One region of the Streptomyces sp. NPDC020747 genome, then DNA from elsewhere that is predicted to be linked to it. Evidence: riboswitches for the same ligand, from Rfam matches in the RefSeq annotation. Region 1 holds a riboswitch; each other region holds the start of a gene.
What was found. A riboswitch is a leader RNA that binds a small molecule or an ion and turns the genes downstream of it on or off. The one in region 1 is predicted to bind cyclic di-AMP.
Positions count from the first base shown of each region.

Region 2: it holds a riboswitch for cyclic di-AMP, as region 1 does, so the genes downstream of both, ACH4YP_RS09155 (M23 family metallopeptidase) here and ACH4YP_RS02430 (peptidoglycan DD-metalloendopeptidase family protein) in region 1, are expected to answer to the same signal.
Region 3: it holds a riboswitch for cyclic di-AMP, as region 1 does, so the genes downstream of both, ACH4YP_RS26075 (transglycosylase SLT domain-containing protein) here and ACH4YP_RS02430 (peptidoglycan DD-metalloendopeptidase family protein) in region 1, are expected to answer to the same signal.

Region 1 is NZ_JBIRTJ010000001.1:590,789-598,158, forward strand. Features, by position in the region: gene ACH4YP_RS02415 (TetR/AcrR family transcriptional regulator) at 1-556, shown strand, start outside; gene ACH4YP_RS02420 (SGNH/GDSL hydrolase family protein) at 756-1,541, opposite strand; gene ACH4YP_RS02425 (DUF6250 domain-containing protein) at 1,688-2,437, opposite strand; gene ACH4YP_RS02430 (peptidoglycan DD-metalloendopeptidase family protein) at 2,637-3,557, opposite strand; cyclic di-AMP (ydaO/yuaA leader) riboswitch at 3,562-3,726, opposite strand; gene ACH4YP_RS02435 (alpha-galactosidase) at 4,022-6,103, opposite strand; gene ACH4YP_RS02440 (tyrosine-protein phosphatase) at 6,274-7,071, shown strand; gene ACH4YP_RS02445 (DUF6126 family protein) at 7,133-7,258, opposite strand; gene ACH4YP_RS02450 (XRE family transcriptional regulator) at 7,255-7,370, opposite strand, start outside.
Region 2 is NZ_JBIRTJ010000003.1:22,936-30,305, reverse strand. Features, by position in the region: gene ACH4YP_RS09190 (hypothetical protein) at 450-737, opposite strand; gene ACH4YP_RS09185 (hypothetical protein) at 925-1,332, opposite strand; gene ribA (GTP cyclohydrolase II) at 1,391-2,017, opposite strand; gene ACH4YP_RS09175 (MarR family transcriptional regulator) at 2,226-2,765, opposite strand; gene ACH4YP_RS09170 (dihydrofolate reductase family protein) at 2,884-4,038, shown strand; tRNA gene ACH4YP_RS09165 (tRNA-Met) at 4,210-4,283, shown strand; gene ACH4YP_RS09160 (PP2C family protein-serine/threonine phosphatase) at 4,429-5,550, shown strand; cyclic di-AMP (ydaO/yuaA leader) riboswitch at 5,839-5,994, shown strand; gene ACH4YP_RS09155 (M23 family metallopeptidase) at 6,006-7,058, shown strand; gene ACH4YP_RS09150 (aldo/keto reductase) at 7,119-7,370, shown strand, end outside.
Region 3 is NZ_JBIRTJ010000010.1:193,581-200,950, reverse strand. Features, by position in the region: gene ACH4YP_RS26090 (peptide MFS transporter) at 1-835, shown strand, start outside; gene ACH4YP_RS26085 (CocE/NonD family hydrolase) at 864-2,858, shown strand; gene ACH4YP_RS26080 (DUF5959 family protein) at 2,959-3,879, shown strand; cyclic di-AMP (ydaO/yuaA leader) riboswitch at 4,236-4,400, shown strand; gene ACH4YP_RS26075 (transglycosylase SLT domain-containing protein) at 4,404-5,138, shown strand; gene ACH4YP_RS26070 (HAD family hydrolase) at 5,416-6,234, opposite strand; gene ACH4YP_RS26065 (FAD-dependent oxidoreductase) at 6,547-7,370, opposite strand, start outside.

The DNA of each region.
Region 1 (7,370 bases):
GATCGAGGGGCGGGGCGTGTCCGCGGTGCGGATCGCCGATGTGGCGACCTCGCTCGGGGTGAGCAACGCGCTGGTGCTCTATCACTTCTCGACGAAGGAGAAACTGGTCGCCGCCGCGTTCACGTACGCGGCCGAGGACGACCTCGCCCATCTCCGCAAGCTGCTCGGCCGCCGGACGACCGCGCTGCGGCGGCTGCGCGCGGCGATCCGCTGGTACGCGCCGACCGGGCAGGCCAAGGGCTGGCGCCTGTGGATCGAGGGCTGGGCGGTGGCGCTGCGCGAGCCCGCTCTGCGGGACGTCACGCGTGACCTGGACCGTCAGTGGAAGGCCGCGATCACCGCGGTCATCGCGGAGGGCGTGGCCGCGGGCGAGTTCCACTGCCCGGACCCCCCGAGTGCGGCCCTGCGCCTGACCGCCCTGCTGGACGGGCTCGCCGTCCAGATGACGGCGTACCCCGGCGCGGTGTCACGCGCCCGCACCCAGGAGTGGGTGGACGAGGCACTGGCCCGTGAGCTGGGCCTGAACCGCGAGGCACTGACGGCCCCGGGCGCCTGAGACGGCGTACCGCCGTACCCGCCGATTCGCGAGCGCGGGACGGCGAGGCGAGAGCAAGTGGGGTCTGAGTCCCAGCGACACGCCGTACACGCGGCGTGTCGCTGGGACTGAGCAGACACTTACCGCCTCGCAGCGAATTCGCCGACAGGGGCGAGAGGTGTCGGGGCCCGCCCCCGAAGGGCCTCAGGGCCCCGGGCCCTCAAGCGACCGGCTCGATCCGCGTCTTGATGTCGTCGGGCGACAGGCTTCCCTTCGCCACCACGCGGTCCCCGGAGGACTCCCCGCGCAGTCGCCGCCCGATCCACGGCACCAGGTACTCGCGCGCCCAGTGGATGTTGTCGCGCCGCATTTCGAGCGTGCCGCGCGGGGGCAGCGGCGGCCACGGCTGGTCGGGGTCCGCGGGCACTTCCAGGCCGAGGACCTGGCCGGCGCGCAGGGCGACCCGCGTGTGCCCCTCGGGCGACAGATGGAGCCGGTCGCCGTCCCAGGCCCGCCGGTCCTGGATGGTCTTGAGGGACCACAGGTCGAGCACGGGACAGCCGTACCGGTCGGCGATGGACCGGATGTGGAGGTTGTACGTGGCGATCTTGCCGCGCATGTGCTTGAGCACGGGTACGCCACGGGTGTCGAAGCCGGTGGTCACGAGGACCGTGCCGACGGCCGACGTGAGGTCCGCGACGGCGCGCTCGAAGCGCTCCGCGACCTCGTCGGGGTCGGTGCCCGGCCGGATGATGTCGTTGCCGCCCGCGCAGAAGGAGACCAGGTCGGGCGCGATCTCCTTCGCGCGCGTCAACTGGTGCTCGACGATCTGGTCGAGGAGTTTCCCGCGGACGGCGAGGTTGGTGTAGTCGAAGTCGCCCTCGGGCCGGCGGTCCGCGAGAAGCACCGCGAACCGGTCCGCCCAGCCGACGAACGCCCCGTCCGGGCCAAGGTCGCCGACGCCCTCGGTGAAGCTGTCCCCCACCGCCACGTACGACCCGATCACTGATCTGTTGTCATTCTTCGAATCGTCTGCCACATCGGGCCATGATTCACCTTCGGGTGTGAGCTACGCGACCGTAGGAAGGGGTTGACGCGCGGTGAGATAAGCCACTCGTCAAGTGTTGGTCAATCCCGGAATAAGGGGCTCGATCAAGGACGTTGTCGCAGCTCCCGCACCCTGAGGTCCGTGATCCTGAAGTGACTCCACACGGTCCGGAACGCGAAGTGCCCGCTCGTGTAGGGCTCTTGGTCCACGAAGTCGAGGACGAGTCGCCCCTTGTTCCACCACTGGACCGTCGAGCCGTTCGAGACGATCCGGACCCGGTTGGGTTCGTTCGCCGTGAGCAGAGGCTCGGTGTAGTCGAGGACGAGCGGCCGCACACCCGCCTGACCGACGTAACGGCGCAGCCTGGTCGTGGTGTTGGTGTTGGCGCCGTATCCGGCGTAGTACGTCGTGAGGTGGTCGTACTCGTCGAGCGCGCCGCCCCGGTGCGTGGCGAAGAGGTCCTCCGGGGAGCGGACGTCCGTGGCGTTCCAGAAGTTGTTGAGGTCCGAGACCCGGTCGTTGGCGCCGCCCTCGGAGACCGGCGTGGCCGTGTACTCCAGGACGTACGGCCCCTTGAGTTCTCGCCTGAACCAGACCGTCGCGCCGCTCGGCACGTCTATCTCCAGGACACCCCGGGACGCGGTGACGCTGCCGCCGTCCTGCAGCTCCGTCGCCCACTGACCTAGACCGTGCCGGAAGTCGTCGCGGGCGATGAGCCTCCCCGGACGGTTCTCCGCCGGACGGTGCCGCCCCGGCCGGTGCCGGGCCGCCGCGCCCGCCGTCCGCGCGGGAACGAGCGCCGCGAGTGCGGCACCGGCAGCCAGGGCTCCGAACGCTCTGCGTGTGGTCGTCATGAAGACCTCCATGGCATCGAAGGCGCGCAGAAAGCGCTTGCCGAGATCACTGTGTCCCGGCTTCCGCACCCCTGTCGACACATCGCCCGGCCATGCCACAGAACCACAACACCGAAGACCGGACCCCGGGGATCACAGGGTCCGGCCTTCGGAGACTAGCTCGGAGCGGTACGCCGCGCGGGGCGTGCCTGGCGTGGGGTCAGACGGAGACGCCCTTGCCACGCAGGTACGCCAGCGGGTCCACGTCCGAGCCGTAGTCCGGGGTGGTGCGGATCTCGAAGTGCAGGTGCGGGCCGGTGACGTTGCCCGTCGCGCCGGAGAGGCCGACCTGCTGGCCCTCGGTCACGGCCTGCCCGGCCGAGACGGAGAGGGAGGACAGGTGGGCGTACTGGGCGTAGTGGCCGTCGGCGAGCTGGATGACGACCTGGTTGCCGTACGCGCCGCCCCAGCCGGCCGAGACGACCGTGCCCGCGCCGACGGACTTGAGGGACGTGCCGGTCGGGACCACGAAGTCGACACCGGTGTGGTACCCGCTGGACCACATGCTGCCCGACATCTTGTACGGGGTGCCGACGCCCGCGCCCGCGACCGGCAGCGTGAAGCCGGCGGCACTGGCCTCGGCGGCAGCCTTGGGAGCGGCGGCGGCCTTCGGGGCCGCGGCCTTCTTCGCGGAGGACTGGGTGGCCTTGGAGGCGCCGGAGTCGGAGCTCGAAGTGGCGGCGGCCTTGCCGATCGCCAGCTTCAGGCCCGGGTGGATGAGCGCCGGGTCGCCGCCGATCACCTTGCGGTTGTCCTCGTACAGCTTCTTCCAGCCACCGCTGACGTCCTGCGTGTCGGCGATCTTCGACAGGGAGTCGCCCGCACGCACGGAATAGGTCTTGGCCGCGGCCTTCTTCGCCTCGGCCTTCTTGTCGGCGGCGGCAGGCGCCGATTCGGCTGCCTGGTTCGCGACATTGGAGGCGCTCGCCACGGAATCCGCGGCGGACTGCGGAGTCGCGGCATACGCTCCGGTCGCACCGAGCAGCGGAAGGGCGAGCGCCGCGCCGCCGGTTCCTGCGACGGCTATGGAGCGGGTGAAACGCTGGGACTTGGGACGGCGGTGCTTACCCTTCGCGGGCATGGCGAATTCCTCTCCGGCGCCTGCGAGGTGAGCTGTCGGGTGCGAGCTGGAGATGCCCGGCCGTGTTTGCGCACGACTTAACCCCTAGCCGTTCCGGAGACCGGAACAGGCGTTCTACCTGTGGGTCCCCCGCTCCTGCCGTGTACGGGTGGGTGAGCGGATTCCGGGCGGCGGCAGGATTGGGCGTCCGTCCGGATTGGTGGCGAACGTAAGCGACATGAAGACGCAGGAACAACCTCTGGGGTTTCCTGTGTGCCCCGTTCTCTTGATCCCTGACCGAAATGACGGTCACCCTGCGTAAATCAGGGATCCTCCCCGTTTGTTAAATCCCTGAAAACGCAGCTGAATTACGTGAACATGGCGACAGCGGACCGTCACGAATATGACGCTGCTCACTGGACACCGCCCCAGCAGCCTTTATCCCAGAGCGAGTTGGAACTTAGGCTCCATTACGGACACAACAGTCAGATGCGACGCAGCCGGAGAACTGCCGCATCAAGGTCACCGTGCAGCCCCGTCCGCAACCCGTGATGCAACAGCACCGCACCTCGGTGGACTTCGCCCGTTTCGAGGCATTCGTACGCCGCCGCCGGGTCTAGTCCGCTCAGCCGCACCGGAGCGACCGGCTCGCCGTAGTGCTGGGCCTGCAGCCAGGCGAGGACGACGACGTCACCGTCGCGCGAGTACTGGACTGCGCTCAGGCCACCCTCCGGCGCCCGCAGCCGGTGAAGGTCCCCGCCCTGCACGACGGGCCGGATCTCCTTGTAGAGCTCCACCCACGTCCGCGCCTCGGCCAGCTCCTCGTCGCTCCACCGGGTCAGGTCGCCGCCGACGCCGAGCACTCCGGCCATCGCGCTCACGAAGCGGAAGCGCAACGAGCTGACGCGGCCGTTGAGCTGGACGTTCGGACTGTCGGTGACCCAGGCGGCCATGGCCCGCGCGGGATGCACCTGGCTGAAGCCGTGCTGGATGGCGAGCCGGTCGAGCGGGTCGGTGTTGTCCGAGGTCCACACCTGGTCCGTACGCGCCATGATCCCGAGGTCGATACGGCCGCCGCCGCCCGAGCAGGACTCGAAGGCGACACCCGGGTGAGCCGCCCGCAGCCGGTCCAGGAGGCGGTACAGGGCGTGCACATGGTCCACCCAGAGCCGCTGCGGGTAGGCCTCGCCGGGCCACCCCGCGTCGGTGAAGCAGCGGTTGAAGTCCCACTTCACATAGTCGATCGGCGCACTGGAGAGCAGCGTGTCGAGCTTCTCCCAGAGGTACTCCTGGACGTCCTCACGGGCGAGGTTCAGAACGAGCTGACTGCGCAGCTCCGTCCTCTTTCGTCCCGGTTGGAACTGCACCCAGTCGGGGTGCGCGCGGTACAGCTCGCTGTCCGCGTTGACCATCTCGGGCTCGACCCAGATCCCGAACTGCATCCCCAGCGCGTGCACCTCGTCGGCGAGGGGCTTGAGGCCGGCCGGGAAGCGGTCGGGGTTGGGCGTCCAGTCGCCGAGCCCGGCCCGGTCGCTGGTGCGCGCCCCGAACCAGCCGTCGTCGACCACGAACAGCTCGACCCCCATCGCGGCGGCCCGCCGCGCCAGCGCCCCCTGCTGCTCCTCGGAGATGTCGAACTCCGTGGCCTCCCAGGAGTTGTAGAGCACCGGCCGGTGCTCGTCCGCGTCCGGGATCACGTACGCGCGCTGGTAGGCGTGCCAGGCACGGCTCGCGCCGCCGAATCCGCCGTCGCTCCACAGCCCCGCGAAGACGGGTGTGACGAAGCTCTCCCCCGGCTCCAGCCGCAGCAGCCCCGAGTCGTCGTACCCGACGCCGCCGGTGATCTGCACGCGCGTGTCCGGGAGCTGGGCCACGGCGATCCGCCACGTGCCCGACCAGGCCAGGGCGCATCCGTAGACCTCGCCCCGCTCCTCGGTGGCCGCTCCGTCGGCGTCCAGCGCGACCCAGGGCAGGTGCTGGTGCGAGGTGTGCCCGCGGCGGCTGCCGATGACCTTCTCACCGTAGGTGAGTTCGGAGCGTACGAGCCGGGACTCGGCCGCCCACCGCCCGTGCAGCTGGGACAGCCGCCAGGTGTCGCGGTGCGGCAGCGTCCAGGCCGCGGAGTCGGCGCGCAGCACCTCCAGGGCGGGCCCCTCGTTGGCGAGGGACACCCATCGCTCGACGACGTCGGTCCCGGCCCGCATCCGGTAGTGCAGCGTGATCCCGAGCCCGGAGTCGGAGAACCGCAGCCGCAGCTCGTCACCGTCGGCCTCGTACGTCTCGAAGCGCCATTCGGTGCCGCGCCGCTCGTCCGTACGCACGGACAGGGCGGGCCGTACGAACCGGGGGCCGCCCTCCACCGGGTACTCCTCGTGTCCGTCGAGGGTGGCCTCGAAGGCCCAGTACTCCGGTCCCGGGCCTGCGGCGAGTGCCTCGGCGTCGGCGAGCGCGATACGCGGGCCCCAGTGCAGATGCAGCAGCGCGTCGTCCTCGCCGAGCCGCAGGGCATAGCTGCTCGCAGGGCCCGAAAGAAGCCACGTACGACCGTCTTCGCCGATCTCCAACATCAAACCCTCACAGATCCGAACAGGCACGCTCAATCATCAACATCATTATGGGCCGTGCGCCTCTCCGGCAACGCCTGTGGACAACTCATTGGCCTACGAATCGATGTCGTATCGTCGAGAAACGCACTTCGCCGACGAGCCGCGTCGGCAGCCGAATGGGAGGAGCCCCCGTGACGCAGCAGGTCCCGTCGACCGAGCCCGAGCTGGCTGGAGTGCGCAACTTCCGTGATGTGGGCGGCCTGCCGACGGTGGACGGCCGGCGGGTGGCGTACGGACGCCTGTTCCGCAGCGGCCATCTCGCGCACGCGACGGAGTCGGACGCCGCGTTCCTCACGTCCCTGGGCCTGCACACGATCTTCGACTTCCGCAACGCCGCCGACCAGAAGCTCGAAGGGCCCGACGTCGAGCTGCCGGGTGTGCGGAACGTGAATCTTCCGCTGACCGATCCGGCGCACGGCGCCGAGTTCTGGACGATGGTCCGCGACGGCGACATCGACCAGTTGCGCTCGATCCTCGGGGACGACAAGGCGGCGGACCGGATGATCGGTTCCTACCGCACGATAATCACGGAGCGCACGGCCGAGCACCGCCAGGTGCTGCACTCGATGGCCGAGGACAGCGTCCCCGCCCTGATGCACTGTGCGGCGGGCAAGGACCGCGCCGGCATCTCCATCGCCGTGACCCTGCTCGCCCTCGGCGTCGAGCGCGAGGCCATCGTCGCGGACTACCTGGAGTCGAACGCGACGCACCGCCGCTACAAGGTGCAACGCAGCAAGTCCTCCGCCTCGACGCACTCCCCCGAGGTGATGGAGCTGCTCAGCCCCCTCTTCGACGCGCGCGCCGAGTATCTGCAGGCGGCGTTCGACACGATCGAGGAGAAGTGGGGCGGGGTGGACGCGTATCTGGAGCAGGGCCTGGGCGTGACGCCCGAGGTCCGTGAGCGACTCCGCGAGAGGTTCCTCGACTGACCGGCCCCCGCCGGCCGACCCCGCACCCCGTGTCCCGCGTTCCACTCGGAGTCCGCTGCTGCTACTGCCCCTTTGCCCCGAGCGAGAACAGCAGGTAGATGAAGGCGGCGAAGATGTGCCCGACCGCCACGTAGATGATGAGCCGCACCCACAGGGCGCGCGGGAACTTCTCCTCCATGTCCTTCATGACGTCTCTCCAGGGGTCGTCGGCCCGAGGCACAGGGTGGCCGTGGGGCTCTGCAGCAGGGTGTGTACGAAGAGGAGCTCGGCCCCGTCCCGGTCCGCGGCGGCGATCCGGT
Region 2 (7,370 bases), on a different contig from region 1:
CCGGAAGTGCCTCGGGCGTATACGGCACCCGCTCGGGTCGCTGCTTGCCCGGCACCGCGAACACGGTCTTCCCGCGCACGCAGTCACCGGCTTTCACTGTGGCGTCGTACGGATACTCAGGTTTGGGAAAATCCCCGTACGTCACGCCGCTCGGCTCGACTCGGGCGCCGTCGGCGAAGGCGAGCACCCAGGGGAAGTGGCTGATACCGGCCGTGCCCTTCTTGACGCAGGCCTTGATCTCCAGGGCAGCCCATACGTAGCCGGTGGTGCCGAACTCCTGGTCGGCGGTGATGGACGCGGTGACGCCCTGTTCGTAGCCGAGGACGGTGACCGCGAGGGCACCGCCGTCGACTGGGTCGCTGCAGTTCAGGATGCTGCCGAACTGCTTCGGTTTCCCTTCGGCGGGGCTGGGGTTCGGGCTGCTCGCCCGCTGCCGTTGGCGGGCCGGGCTACTTGCCGATGCTGATCTTGTCGTTGTCGAGGAGCGCCGTGTGTGTGGCCGACGTGATGATCAGGATCATCAGCAAGAACCCCGTCAGCGGGCTGCCGTCTCCCGACGGGTCGATCGCCAGTGCCACACCGATGATTACGATCTCGCCGACCACGTAGGTCACTGCCAGCCATGGCTTCACCACCCCCTTTACCGCGGCGACCACGAACGGCACGGCCGCACACAGGCCGAGCGTGACGACGGGGACGATGGTCCAGATCACTTTGGCGATCGTGGTGTTGAACATGTGGGGGCGGCTCAGAGCTAAGGGCTGGTTGAAGTAGGGGTTGCTGGCCGTGGCACTGCTCCCGGTGGTGGTTGGTGTCGCGTGTGGGGCAGTGTGCTGGCTTTAAGACTGCTTGTCGTGGGTTTCGCCTGAATTGCCACTCGCGAGTGACGCAGGCGGTCAGGGTTGAACGCGGTCGGCGGGGCACTCAAGTGATCACCAGCAACGCCCCCCACATCACCACAGCCAAACAAGGCAGGACATAGGCGATCAGGGTGATCGACATGCCCCGCCTGCGGCCCGTCCAGCTTGACCAGGTGGCGGCGTAGTCCGGGAGGCGTTCCAGCGCTCTCGCCTGTACGTGGCGGTAGTAGAGGCGGTGGCGGTGGCCGACGTAGAGCCAGGTGAGGGCCAGTACGAGGCCGAAGGCGGCCAGGACTCGGGCTGCCGCGAGGTGTTGTTCCGAGGCCAGGAGTGTCGTGTGGGCCACGGCGAAGAGTGACTGGCCCACCAGGAAGAGGTTGCCGCGCTGGAACAGCATGGTGTTCTCGTGCAGCGTGTGCTGCCAGAGCCGGCCGTCCTCCGCTATGCGCTGAACCTCGCTGTCGTCCCCCATGCGTGACTTCTGCCCCGCGGTCGTGCGGAGTCACCCCTTCCGGGCAGAGCCCCCGGTGTCAGCCCGCCGTCAGTTCCGCCAGCGGCAGTGTGTGCTGGGTCTGGAGGACCTTCGCGCGGAGGTAGCGGACGTTGTGGGCCGTGGTGAAGACGCCTGTCGGGACGCGGTGGCCGACCGTGATGCCCAGGTCGCGGAGCTGGTTCGCCTTGTCGGGGTTGTTGGAGAGCAGGTCCAGTTCCGTGATGCCGAGGGCCGTCAGCATCTGGGCCGCCGCCGTGTAGTCGCGGGCGTCCTCCGGAAAGCCCAGGGCCGTGTTCGCGGCGTACGTGTCGAGGCCCTCGTCCTGGAGAGCGTACGCGTCGAGCTTGTTGTAGAGGCCTATGCCCCGGCCCTCCTGGCGGAGGTAGAGGAGCGCGCCGCCGCGGGTCGCGATCTGTTCGACCGCCTCGCGGAGCTGCGGGCCGCAGTCGCAGCGGGACGAGCCGAAGACGTCGCCCGTCAGGCACTCGGAGTGGAGGCGGACCAAGGGGGTGGCCGAAGGGGTGCCGAGGATCATCGCCACGTGTTCCTGGCCGTCGGCCAGGCCGTGGAAGGTGACCAGCTCGGCATCGACGCTGTAGCCGTCGTTGAAACGCAGCGGCACCCGGACGCGCGAGCGCTGGGTGGCGGCGGGGTAGTCGGGCATGCGGTTCTCCCGGTCCGATCTCTCATCTGCTTCAGATTTGAAGCAGATCCTTGGATCGAGACACTACCTCATGCTTCAAAGTTGAATCAATGTGATTTGGGTTGTTGTGGTGGCCCCCGATGATTCCGATGGCCCCGATGGCCCCGATGGCCCCGGGGGTTGTGGTGGTTCCGGTGGGTGCCGTGCGGCTCATCTGGCTCTGCAAAGCTCATGCCTCGCCGTTCGTCGTCCCTCCCGCGGACGGGCTCGACGATCGGCGGCGCCACGGGACCTCGTCCGGCGCCGCCTGCGGGTCGTCGCCCTCCAGGCCCCGCGCGATCGACGTGCAGATCTCCTCCAGCTGTCCCACCTGCTCCGGAGTGAGCTTGTCGAAGAGTGTCGTGCGGACCGTCTCCACATGGCCCGGGGCCGTGCGCTCCAGCAGGGCCATCCCCTCGTCCGTGAGGATCGCGATGCTGCCGCGCTTGTCCATGCGGCAGTCCTCGCGGCGTACGGCCCCGTCCTTCTCCAGGCGGGTCACCGCGTACGTCAGCCGGCTGCGGGTGATCTTCGTGCTCTCCGCGAGGTCCGTCATGCGCAGGCTGTGGCCCGGCGCGTCGGAGAGGTTGGCCAGGATGGAGTAGTAAAGGTGCGGCATGCCGGCCTCCTGCTGGAGCTGCCGGTCGATCGCGTCCTCCAGAAGATGGGACGCGGCGATGTAAGCGCGCCAGGCGCGCTGCTCCTCGGAGGTGAGCCAGCGGGTCGTCATGCTCCCAGTGTAGGTTTGTTTCAAACTTGAACCAAGCCCCGACCGTCCTCCGGGCAAGCCCCGGCTCCGCCTTCGAAAGTGTCCGAGAGCCCGAGAGAGTCCGAAAGCGAGCGCGTTCATGCCTCACCCCTACGTCCTGTTGTCCGCCGCCGTCTCCCTGGACGGCTGCCTGGACGACACCGGCCCCGGACGGCTGCTGCTCTCCGGGCCGGCCGACTTCGACCGGGTCGACGAGGTACGGGCCGGGTCCGACGCGATCCTCGTCGGCGCGGGCACCCTGCGCGCCGACAACCCCCGGCTCCTCGTCAACTCCGCGGAGCGCCGCGCGGCCCGGGTCGCCGCCGGACGGCCGGAGTACCCGCTGAAGGTCACCGTCAGCGGCAGCGGCGACCTCGACCCCGACGCCAACTTCTGGTCCACGGGCGGCGAGAAGGTCGTCTACACGAGCGACGAGGGGGCCGCCAAGGCCACCGAAGCGCTGCGCGGGCTCGGCGTCGGCGTCGTCCCCGTGGGACCGGACGTCGACTGGCGGGCCGTACTCACCCATCTCCACGACGTGCGCGGCGTACGGCGGCTCATGGTCGAGGGCGGTGGCCGCGTCCACACCCAGCTGCTCCGCCAGGGCCTCGCCGACGAGCTGCAGCTCGCCCTCGCGCCCCTCGTCGTGGGGGAGCCGGACGCGCCCCGGCTGTTCGGCCCCGGCGACTACCCGGGCGGCCCCCGCAACCGGCTGCGGCTGGTCGAGACGCGGCCCGTGGGGGACGTCGTCCTCATGCGGTACGTCCCCACCGCGCCCGGCACCGGGCCCGTACCCTCCGCCGCCGACCACCGGTGGCTGGCGCTCGCCTGCGAACTGGCCGCCGAGTGTCCGCCCTCGCGGACCGCGTTCAGCGTCGGCGCGGTCGTCGTCGCGGCCGACGGTACGGAGCTGGCCCGCGGGTACTCCCGCGAGTCCGACCCCGTCTCGCACGCCGAGGAGGCCGCCCTCGCCAAGATCGGGCCGGGTGATCCGCGGCTCGCGACCGCCACCGTCTACAGCAGCCTGGAGCCGTGCGCCCGCCGCGCGTCACGGCCCGCGCCCTGCGCCCGGCTGATCCTCGACGCGGGCGTACGCAGGGTCGTGACCGCCTGGCGGGAGCCGGACACCTTCGTGGCGGGCGCGGACGGGAGCGGGCTGCTGGCCGCGGCCGGCGCCGACGTCCTGGTGCTCCCGGAGTACGAGGCCGACGCGAAGGCACCCAACCGTCACCTGACCCGACCTGACCTGACCTGACCTGGCCCGACCGGCCCGTTTCCCGTCGGTACGGCCGATGCGCAGGGCCGACCCGCACTGTCGGCCCGTACCGCCGACCGGCATGTTTCGTACCAAACCACCCGGTGAAGCGCGGGCGAAGTTAACGCGTGTGCTTTGGGTCCCGCGGATGGCGTACAGTGGTCTTAACGACGCGGGGTGGAGCAGCTCGGTAGCTCGCTGGGCTCATAACCCAGAGGTCGCAGGTTCAAATCCTGTCCCCGCTACTGAAGGCCTGAGGCCGGAATCCGATCAAGGATTCCGGCCTCAGGTGTTTCCCCGGATATCTCGACTCGGGTGTCCCCAGGGTGTCTTCACCCGCCCGGTCCTCGTCCGCTCGCCCGCCGCCCCCGCTCCCGGAAGCCTGGACAGGTGGAGGAGCAGGGACCGGAGCAGAAGCAGGAACCGGTGCGCGTCGAGCCCGTGGAGAGGACCGCCTCGTATCCGAGCACCCTCGTCCGCGCGTTGCCGGCGCTGCTGATCGTCGCGGGTGTCTGCTACGACCTCCTCACCCCGCAGGACTTCACCGCGGCTCCCTTCTTCACGGCCGCGGTGCTCATCGCGGCACCCCTGTTCTCGCTCGGCGCCACCGTGTGGACGGGAATCGCGGCGACCGCGGCCATGGCCGTCGTACATCTCAGGTTCGCCTTCGACGTGAGCGCGGTCACCGAGGTCCTCACCGTGGCCACGGCCGCCGTCCTCGCCGTGGGCATCAACCGGCTCGTGCACCGGGGCGACGCGCGCCTCGCCACCGCCCGCGAGATCGCGGAGGCCGCCCAGTGGGCCGTACTGCCCGAACCCGCGGCGCGGATCGGCGGCCTCGATATCGCGGCACGGTACGAGGCGGCGCAGGAGGGCGCGTTCATCGGGGGCGACCTGTACGCCGTGCAGGACACCCCGCACGGCGTACGGCTCCTCGTGGGCGACGTACGGGGCAAGGGCATGGGGGCGGTCTCCGTCGTCGCCGTGCTCATCGGTGCCTTCCGTGAGGCCGCCGAGCAGGAGGCGAGCCTGGAGGCGGTCGCCCAGCGGCTGGAGCGGGCGCTCGCGCGCGAGGGCGTCCGGCGCGACATCGTCGCGGCCTTCGAGGACTTCACCACCGCCGTGCTCGCCGAGATCCCGCACGGCACCCCGGTCGTACGCCTCGTGAACCGCGGCCACCCCGGGCCCCTGCTGCTGTACGGCGACGGAGAGGTACGTACGCTCGCCGCGGCCGAGCCCGCGCTGCCGCTCGGGACGGGGGCGCTGGGGACCTGGCCCGACCGGGCGCAGCAGGAGGAGTTCCCGGGCGGGGCCATGCTGCTCTTCCACACGGACGGGCTGTCCGAGGCGCGGGACCGGCGGGGCGTCTTCTACGATCCGGCCCGGCGGTTGTCCGGGCGGGTCTTTCCCGGGCCCGACGCGTTGCTCGCCGCGGTACTCGACGACGTCCTGCTGCACACCGGAGGCGGGGCCACGGACGACATGGCACTGCTCGCGGTGCGGCGGGCGTGAGGGCACGGCGGTCGTGAGGGCGCGATGATCGTGAGATGCGTCGCTCTTGCGGCGGCCTCTATCACCGTTGGTAGTCGAACGGAATCCCTCTGCTCAACAACTGACGCACCATCAACAGGGCTCCCGCTCCTGAATGTCGATCAACTCGCCCGATTTACTCCGCTCATGACCCGTAAGTCCAGGCCAAGAGCCGTAACGATCATCAGGAACGGCTTGGAATCCGGTGCCCGGGTCTATTAACGTTCGATAACGCAGCGCGGTAGTCCCAGCCGTCACAAGAGTCGGCTCCGTGCGCACGCGCCGAATCCCGCAAGGGAACCGGGGAACCACCACTTGGGGTGAATCGCTCGTCTTCGCGGTGTAGCGCACCGCGGTTGACGCGCGTAGGAGACCTTCCTGCTCCGAACCCGTCAGCTAACCCGGTAGGCGAGAAGGAAGGAAAGGAGTGCGCCTACGTGGCGTCCAACCGGCCTGCCCCCACACCCTCGTTCGTGCCGAATGAGTTGACGGGTGAGTCCTCGGGTGACAAGAAGCCCGACACCTTCGCCTACGGCGCCCGTAAGGACGAGGAGACGTGGGAGGTCTGGAATCCCAGCGCGGAGACCGTCCTTCCCGTCCGCGGCCGGCACCGCGTCGCCAAGCAGCGCGGCGGCGGCGGACTCGCCCGTAGCTCGACCGTTCTGGGCGTCGGTGTCATAGCCGCCGTCGGCGCGGGTGGCATGGCCACCGCGCAGACCGGCAAGCCGCCGGTGTCGATCTCGATCCCCGACCTGCCGAACGTCGGCTCGCCGTTCTCGGACGACGACGCCCCCGAGGGATCCAGCACCCCGATCACCGCCGTCGGCCTCACCACCGCCGACGCCGAGCAGGGCAACTCGGACGCGGGCGAGGCCCTGCGCGCCCGCATCATGCTCCAGGCCGAGGAGCAGCAGGACCAGGTGGACCGCGAGGCCCAGGAGGCCGCCGAGGCCGCCGCCGCGAAGAAGGCCGCCACGCTGGCCGCCAAGGAGCGGGACGCCGCCGAGGCCAAGGTCGCCGCCGCCGAGAAGAAGGCGGACCAGGCGGCCAAGGAGAAGGCCGAGGCCGCGCGCCTCGCCGAGCTCGCCAAGCAGTTCACGCTGCCCACCTCCTCGTACACGATCACCTCCACCTTCGGGCAGTCCGGTGCGCTGTGGTCGTCCGGTCAGCACACGGGTCTGGACTTCGCCGCTCCCACGGGTACCCCGATCAAGGCCGTTCACAGCGGCACGATCACCGAGGCCGGCTGGAACGGCTCGTACGGCTACCGCACGGTCCTCACGCTCGACGACGGTACGGAGCTCTGGTACGCGCACCAGTCGTCGATCGGCGTCAGCGTCGGGCAGAAGGTGAGCACCGGCGACATCATCGGCCGCGTGGGCGCGACCGGCAACGTCACCGGGGCGCACCTCCACCTGGAGGTCCACACCAGCGGCGGCGACGGCATCGACCCGATGGCGTGGCTGCGGGGCAAGGGGCTCACTCCGTAGGGCGGGCCTGAGGGGGCTGGGTGTGGAATACAGTCGTCCGGTACGGCTGTTGACCCATCCATGAGTTCTCTCCGCAGGCTGGGTTCGTCCGACCTCGATGTCTTCCCGCTCTCGCTCGGTGGCAACGTCTTCGGCTGGACCGCCGACCAGGCGCAGTCCTTCGCCGTACTCGACGCCTACACCGCCGCGGGCGGGAACTTCGTCGACACCGCCGACACCTACTCGGCCTGGGCGCCGGGCAACGAGGGCGGTGAGTCGGAGACCGTCCTGGGCGACTGGCTCGCCGCGCGCCGCAACCGCGCCGACGTCGTC
Region 3 (7,370 bases), on a different contig from region 1:
GCTGCCGCCGGCGTCCATGCGCAGGGCCGTCCGCCTGATCGTCCTCGGCCTGCTGGCGGTGGCCGTCCTCGCGGTCCTGCTGGCCGCCGCCGGATGGCTGACCATGGGCCGCTTCGTGGACCTGCTGACCCTGATCTCGGTGATCGCGCCGGTGGTCTACTTCGCGGTGATGTTCAGGAGTCCCCGGGTGACTCCCGGGGAACGGGGCCGGCTGCGCCCGTACATCGTGCTGTTCCTGGCCTCCACGGTCTTCAACTTCATCCTCTTCCAGGCGTACTCGACGATGATGCTGCTGGCCGCGTCGAACGCCGAGACGACGATCCTCGGCTTCGACTTCCCCGCCAGCTGGTACGCGTCCGCCCTGGGCGCCTTCGAGGTGGCGCTCGCCCCGGTCGTGGCCGCGCTGTGGGTGCGGATGGGGCACAGCCAGCCGCACGCCTCCAACAAGATCGCCTTCGGGGTGGTGCTGGGAGGCCTGTCCTTCCTCCTGATGGTGCTGCCGACCTCCGGCCACGACAACGACGACTACCTGATGTCGGCCTGGTGGATCGTCGGCTCGTACTTCCTGCTGGGGCTCGGCGACATCCTCCTGGAGACCTCCGGCATGTCGGCCACCACGAAGCTCGCCCCGCGGGCCTTCGCCAGCCAGACGATGTCCCTCTGGTTCCTCTCGCTGGCCCTCGCCAACGGCATCCAGGCCCAGACCGTAAAGCTCTACGACGACGTCTCCAAGCCCGCCTACTTCGGCGTCAACGGCGCGATCGCGGTCGCCGCGGGCCTGCTCGTGATCGCCGCCGCACCCTGGCTGCGCCGCACGATGCACCCGGTCCACTGAGACCCCACAGGCCCTGGAGGTCACCGCCATGCGCATCCGTACGTCCTTCCCCTACGAGACGACTCACGACGACCTCCGCGTTCCCCTCCCGGACGGAACCAAGCTCTACGCGCGCGTGTGGCGCCCGCTCACCGACGAACCCGTACCGGCCCTGCTCGAATACCTGCCCTACCGACTGACCGACTGGACGGCCCCGCGCGACTGGCAGCGCCACCCCTGGTACGCGGGGCACGGCTATGCCTCCGTACGCGTGGACATCCGGGGGCACGGCAACTCCGAGGGCATGCCCGGCGACGAGTACTCGGCGACGGAGCTGGCCGACGGGGTCGAGGTCGTCAACTGGCTCGCCGCCCAGCCCTGGTGCTCCGGCAGGGTCGGCATGTTCGGCATCTCCTGGGGCGGCTTCAACTCCCTCCAGATCGCGGCCCTCGCGCCCGAGCCGCTCAAGGCGGTGGTCACCGTCTGCTCGACGGACGACCGCTATGACAACGACGTGCACTACATGGGTGGTTCCGTACTCGCCGTCGACATGCACGCGTGGGCGGCGACCATGCTCGCGTTCGTCTCCCGCCCACCCGATCCGGTGTACGCGGGCGAGGTCTGGCACGACCTGTGGGTCAAACGACTGGAGATGGTCGATCCGTTCCTGCACACCTGGCTGGCGCACCAGACGAGGGACGACCACTGGCGCCGCGGCAGCGTGTGCGAGGACTACTCGGCGATCGGGGCGGCGGTGCTCGCGGTCGGCGGCTGGCACGACCCGTACCGGGACGCGGTCCTGCGTCTGGTGGAACATCTCCCGGCCGACCGCGTACGGGGGATCGTCGGGCCGTGGTCGCACCAGTACCCCGACCGGGGGCTGCCGCCCGGCCCGGCGATCGGCTTCCTCCAGGAGACGCTGCGCTGGTGGGACCACTGGCTCAAGGACACGGAGACCGGGATCATGTCGGAGCCGCTCCTGCGCTCGTACGTCAGCGACTCCCACCCGCCCGCGACGGTGTACCCGACGCTGCCGGGCCGCTGGGTCGGCGATCCGGCCTGGCCCTCTCCTCTGGTGGCCCCGGTGACGTACGCGCTCAAGGGCGAGCCCGTGGCGGTGCGGTCCCCTCAGCACACGGGGGTGGACGCCGGCCGTTTCTTCCCCTTCGGCAACGACGCGGACCTGCCACCCGACCAGCGGGACGAGGACGCGAGGTCGGCGTGCTTCGACTTTGAGGTCCCGGAGGAGATCTGGGTACTGGGCCGCCCGCGCGTGCGCCTGAGGCTCACCACGGAGGCGACGCGAGGACAGGTAGTGGCCCGGATCTGCGACGTGGCCCCCGACGGCTCCTCGACCCTCGTCACCCGAGGCGTCCTGAACCTGTCAGCCCGTCATGGCCGTGACCAGGTCGTTCCCTGGAAACCGGGCTCTACGGAGGATGTGGTTCTCGACCTGAACGCCATCGGCCACGCCTTCCCTCCGGGCCATCGCGTCCGGCTCGCCGTCTCCTCCGCGTACTGGCCGTGGATCTGGCCCCAGCCCGGTTCGGAGGCGGGCTTCACCCTCACCCCTTCGGGGAGCGTGCTGGAACTCCCGCTCCGCGCACAGGAGTCGGACCCGTCCGTCTCCTTCGAGGAACCGGAGGTGGCGGAGCCCATGGGGGTCAACTTCCCCGCGACACTGGACGAGCCACGCCCCGAGCGTCTGGTCGTCCGCGATGTCGCCAAGGGCGAGTGGCGCCTGGAGGTGGACCCGCGGTACGGAGGCACCCGGGTGTATCCCGACGGCCTCGAATTCACCGAGGAGGCCCTGGACACGTACACGATCGTCGAGTCGGACCCGCTGTCGGCGAGCGCCCGCTCGGACTGGTTCGTCCGGCTGCACCGACCGGACCTCCCGTGGGACGCGAGCGTCGAGTCGCACTCCGAAACAACCTGCGACGAGGCGGACTTCATCACCTCGAACGAGGTGATCTGCAAGGACGGTGACGAGGTGGTGTTCCACCGCACCTGGGAGAAAAGGATTCCGCGGACCGCGGGCTGAGCTCGTACGCTCCCCGCATGACGGCGAACGCGTACGTGGGCCCCACGACCGCAGTCGCGCGTGTAGGTCCCACGACCGCAAACGCGTATGCAGGGACCCCATGACCGCGTACGCCTATGTGGGGCCCGAAGACATAAGGGAGGCAGCCCGGCCTGGCGGGGGCGGCGCCCGGATCCGGACCCCGGCCGACCTCGACGCCTTCCTGTGCGCCCGCCCCGCCGACGAACTCGCCGAACCGTTCACCTTCGTCGTCGACGCCTCCCTGACCCTGCGCCTGGCTCCACGCCGCTCCGAACACGTGGCCTGCGCGGACGGGAAACCGGTGCGCGCCGCCGGGGAGTTGGGCTTCGCACGGACCTCGTCCGGCTGGGCGGTCACGTACGCGAGCAACCAGTCCACCGGTTACTGCCCCGACCCCGAGTCGTGGCGATCGCTCGCGGCGGCCCTCACCCGCGCGGGCATCGACCGCACCGGCGCCCACACCGGCGGCTACACCCACCCGATCACCTACCGCCGCTGCCCGTCCTGCTCCGGATGGAACTCCGTGCAGGACGCCCACTTCGTCTGCGCCCTGTGCGACGCCGACCTCCCGGCCGACCACCGCACCGGCCCGACGGACCTCGCGCTCCTCGCCGACGAGGAGGGCAACTCGGTCAGGATCACGGTCCTCGGCCGGCACCCGCTGATGGCGGCGGGCCTGGCGGCCGAGATCGTCGTGGAGACGCCTTTCGTCCGTGGCCGCCTCGAACTCGCGCTGTGGCGCCGCCGACTTGAGGCCTGGGGGCGCGCCCTGGACGCCGCGTCGGACCGCGGCGAGGACATCTCGTGGATGACGGTCGAGGGAGGACCGTCGATTTCCATTCGGCTTACGGGAGAACGGGATTGCCCCGAGGTGATCGTGGAGGACGACACGATTTCCATGGCCACCGTGTGCGTACCCGTCGATCTTCCCCGGAACTGGATCGACAGCCACCGGCAGAAACTGCGTGACGTACTGACCCTCTGGAACCCAGAAGACTGACTCTCCGGAACTCCGAAGGGCAGCGAGAACGTTTACGGACAAGTAGCACCTTATGCCGACTGGGCGGACATCCAGACTCCGCCCGACTTGCCCGTATTACGCACTGGACGCACTTAATTCCCTACCTGCACCAGTGAATTGGGTCACGTCCGCTCGGGGCCGCCGATTTGCCAAGTCGGCCGATTCACCTTTGCTCAAAGCAAGTTGAACTTCACCTTCCGAATGGATCAAGAATTCCCATCTGCCCTGAACAGGCAAATGGCATAGCCATGCGAATTCCGGGCTTGTTCACGGCATGTGCTCTCGCATACGTTCACGTCACTCCGGATGGACCGCCTAATCCTGCCGCCGCCCGGAGATCCCAACCATCCATTCACTCGCGTACGGCAGGAGCGGGGGACCCAGGTAGGCCGCCGGTCCGGATTCCGGAACGGCTCGGGGTGAAGCCGCGTGCAGCATGCGGCCGGGCAGCTCCCGCCCGAACCCGACAGCTCACCTCGCAGGCGTCGGAGAGGAAACGCGCCATGGCCGCACGAGGCAAGCACCGCCGCACCAGAATGAACACCCTCACGCGCGGCATCGTCGCCGCGGGAACCGGCGGAGCCGCGCTCGCGCTCCCCCTCGTGGGGGCGACCGGCGCCCACGCCGCACAGCCGACGCAGGCCGCCCAGGTCGCACCGGCCGCGGTCCCGCAGGTCTCGCTCGTCACGTACAAGGTGGTCGCGGGCGACACCCTGACCAAGATCGCCAAGAAGCACTCCACGAGCGGCGGCTGGCAGAACCTGTACAAGGCCAACCGCGCGGTCATCGGCGACGACCCGGCGGTCATCCGCCCGGGCCTCAAGCTGACGGTCGGCACGAAGAACGCCCAGACCTCGGCGAAGACGGCCACGGCGACCAAGGCGTCCACCGTCACCCCCGCCGCCGCGAAGACGTACTCGAACAACCTCGACGGCTGGATCAGGGAGTCGCTGGACATCATGGCCCAGCAGGGCATCCCGGGGTCGTACGACGGCATCTACCGCAACGTCATGCGCGAGTCGTCGGGCAACCCGCAGGCCATGAACAACTGGGACTCCAACGCCGCTGCCGGCACGCCGTCGAAGGGGCTCCTCCAGACCATCGACCCGACCTTCAACGCCTACCACGTGGCCGGCACCTCGATGGACCCCTTCGACCCGGTCGCCAACATCACGGCGGCGTGCAACTACGCCGCCGCGAGGTACGGCTCGATCGACAACGTCTTCGGGGCCTACTGAGCGGGCCGGCATCGGCGGGGCCGATATCGGCCCCGCCGATGCCGGGCGGGCCCGCGGCGAGGGGAGCCGACCTCTCCGCGGGCCCGCCGCCATGACTTCTCCCGGCGAAGAACTAGGGCCCTTCTGATGGATCTCCGTGGGAGAAGGAGCGGCGGTCGGTGCGTGCGATCGGCGTGCGGTGTGGAGGGTCATGTGGCGGAGCCACCTGGCCCTTCGCGCCGTGCGGCGAGCGTGCGTGCCGGGCGTCGCGACGCCGCGGAGATCCATCAGAAGGGCCCTAGGGCCGCCGCGAGTCGAAGAGCCGTTCCAGCACCACCGCGATGCCGTCCTCCTCGTTCGACAGGGTCACCTCGTCGGCCACCGCCCGGAGTTCGGGGTGGGCGTTGGCCATCGCGACGCCGTGGGCCGCCCAGTCGAACATCGGGATGTCGTTGGGCATGTCACCGAAGGCGATCGTGGTGGCGGGAGTGAGGCCGAGGTGTTCGGCCGCCAGGGCGAGACCCGTCGCCTTGGTCACGCCACATGGCTGGAGTTCGACGGTGCCGGGGCCGGACATCGTGACCGTGGCGAGGGAACCGACCGCTCCGCGGGCCGCGGACGCCAACTCGTCGTCGGACAGCAGGGGATGGCGCAGCAGCACCTTGCTGATGGGTTCCGTCCAGAGGTCGTCGCGGCGCAGGACACGTACCGCGGGCAGTGTCGGGTGCGGCATCTCGTACCCCGGCTCGATGAGCGTGAGTCCGTCGACCCCGTCCTGGTCGACCGCGGCGTACACGTCACCGACCTCCGCCTCGATCTTGCCGAGCGCCGTCTCGGCCAGCTCGCGGTCGAGGGTGACCGACCAGACCATGCGCTCGGCGCCGGCGTCGTACAGCTGCGCCCCCTGACCGCACACCGCCAGTCCCCGGCTGCCCAGTTCGTCCAGCAGGGGGCGTACGCGTGGTGCCGGGCGCCCCGTCACCACGAGGTGCCTGGCACCTCTCCCGATTGCCATCGCCAGCGCGGCGCGTGACCGGTCCGACAGGGTGTCGTCGCCTCGCAGCAACGTCCCGTCCAGGTCAGTGGCGATGAGTGAATATGCAATCGGTGCGGCCATGATCAGAGAATACGGATCGAACGCCCCAACGACTCGACGGGAACCGGACGTCGTCCGGTATCTCGTCAGGCACAGAGGTCGTCACAGGCACCATCCGTCGGCCGCCCGGAGGCAAATCGCGGGCGAAGGGGATCAGTTGACCATGCCCGGCCCGCTCCCCCGCCCCCGGTCAACCGGCCCGTCGCCCATCCCCGGGCCCCTGTTTCCCCATGCCCGGCCCTGTCCAGTGGTCGCCGCACGCACACGACCCGCGCGCCGCTCGGTGGCTTCGGCGACGCGTCGATGCGTACGCGCACGAAGCGGAGGTTCCGTTCAGCCGCGCGCCCCCACCAGATGCCGGACCAACCTCGGTGAGGCGAACTCCGTCCCGCACACGAACCGCATCACCGGCCCGTACGAAGCCGCCGCCGGCAGCCCAGTGAAGTAGAGCCCGGGTACGGAAGACCTGAACCCGGCGCCCAGCTTCGGTGTCCCCCGGCTCACCGCCAGCTCCGTACGCAGTTCGTGCCCGAGGAAGTCCATCGCGGCGAGGTCGACGCGGTATCCGGTCGCGGAGACGACGTGGTCCGCGGAGAGTTCCTCGACGCGTCCGTCGAGCGTCCGGACGGCGAGGGCCGGGTGGCCGTCCACCGATCCGGAGCGGACTATTCGCGACACCTCGCTCACCTGCACCTTCCCCTCGAACCGCTCGCGCAGCCACCAGGCACCGAGAGGGCCGAGCACGCGGCGGACGAGGAAGTGCCTGGCCTGCGGCGGCAGATGGCGGTACGGGTGGGGGTAGTAACTGAGTGCCCACAGCGACCAGGCCCGGCCGAAGGGCGACTCGGGACGCAGCCTCGGCTGTGTCCAGGGGGGCGCGCCGAAGGCGACCGACCCCTTGCCGCGCGCCACCACGCGCACCTGCGCGCCCGCCTCCGCCGCGAGCGCCGCCGTCTCCAGGGCGGACTGGCCCGCGCCCACGACGATCAGCTCCTTGCCGGAGAACCGGGACAGGTCGTGGAGCTGCGAGCTGTGCGAGACGGGCCCCGTGGGGGTCGGTCCGTCCGGTGCGGCCGCGGCCAGCTCGGGCGGCAGATGCGCCAGCCCGGACAGCCCGGTCGCGACGACGACCGCCCGAGCGGCGAACAACTCCCCGG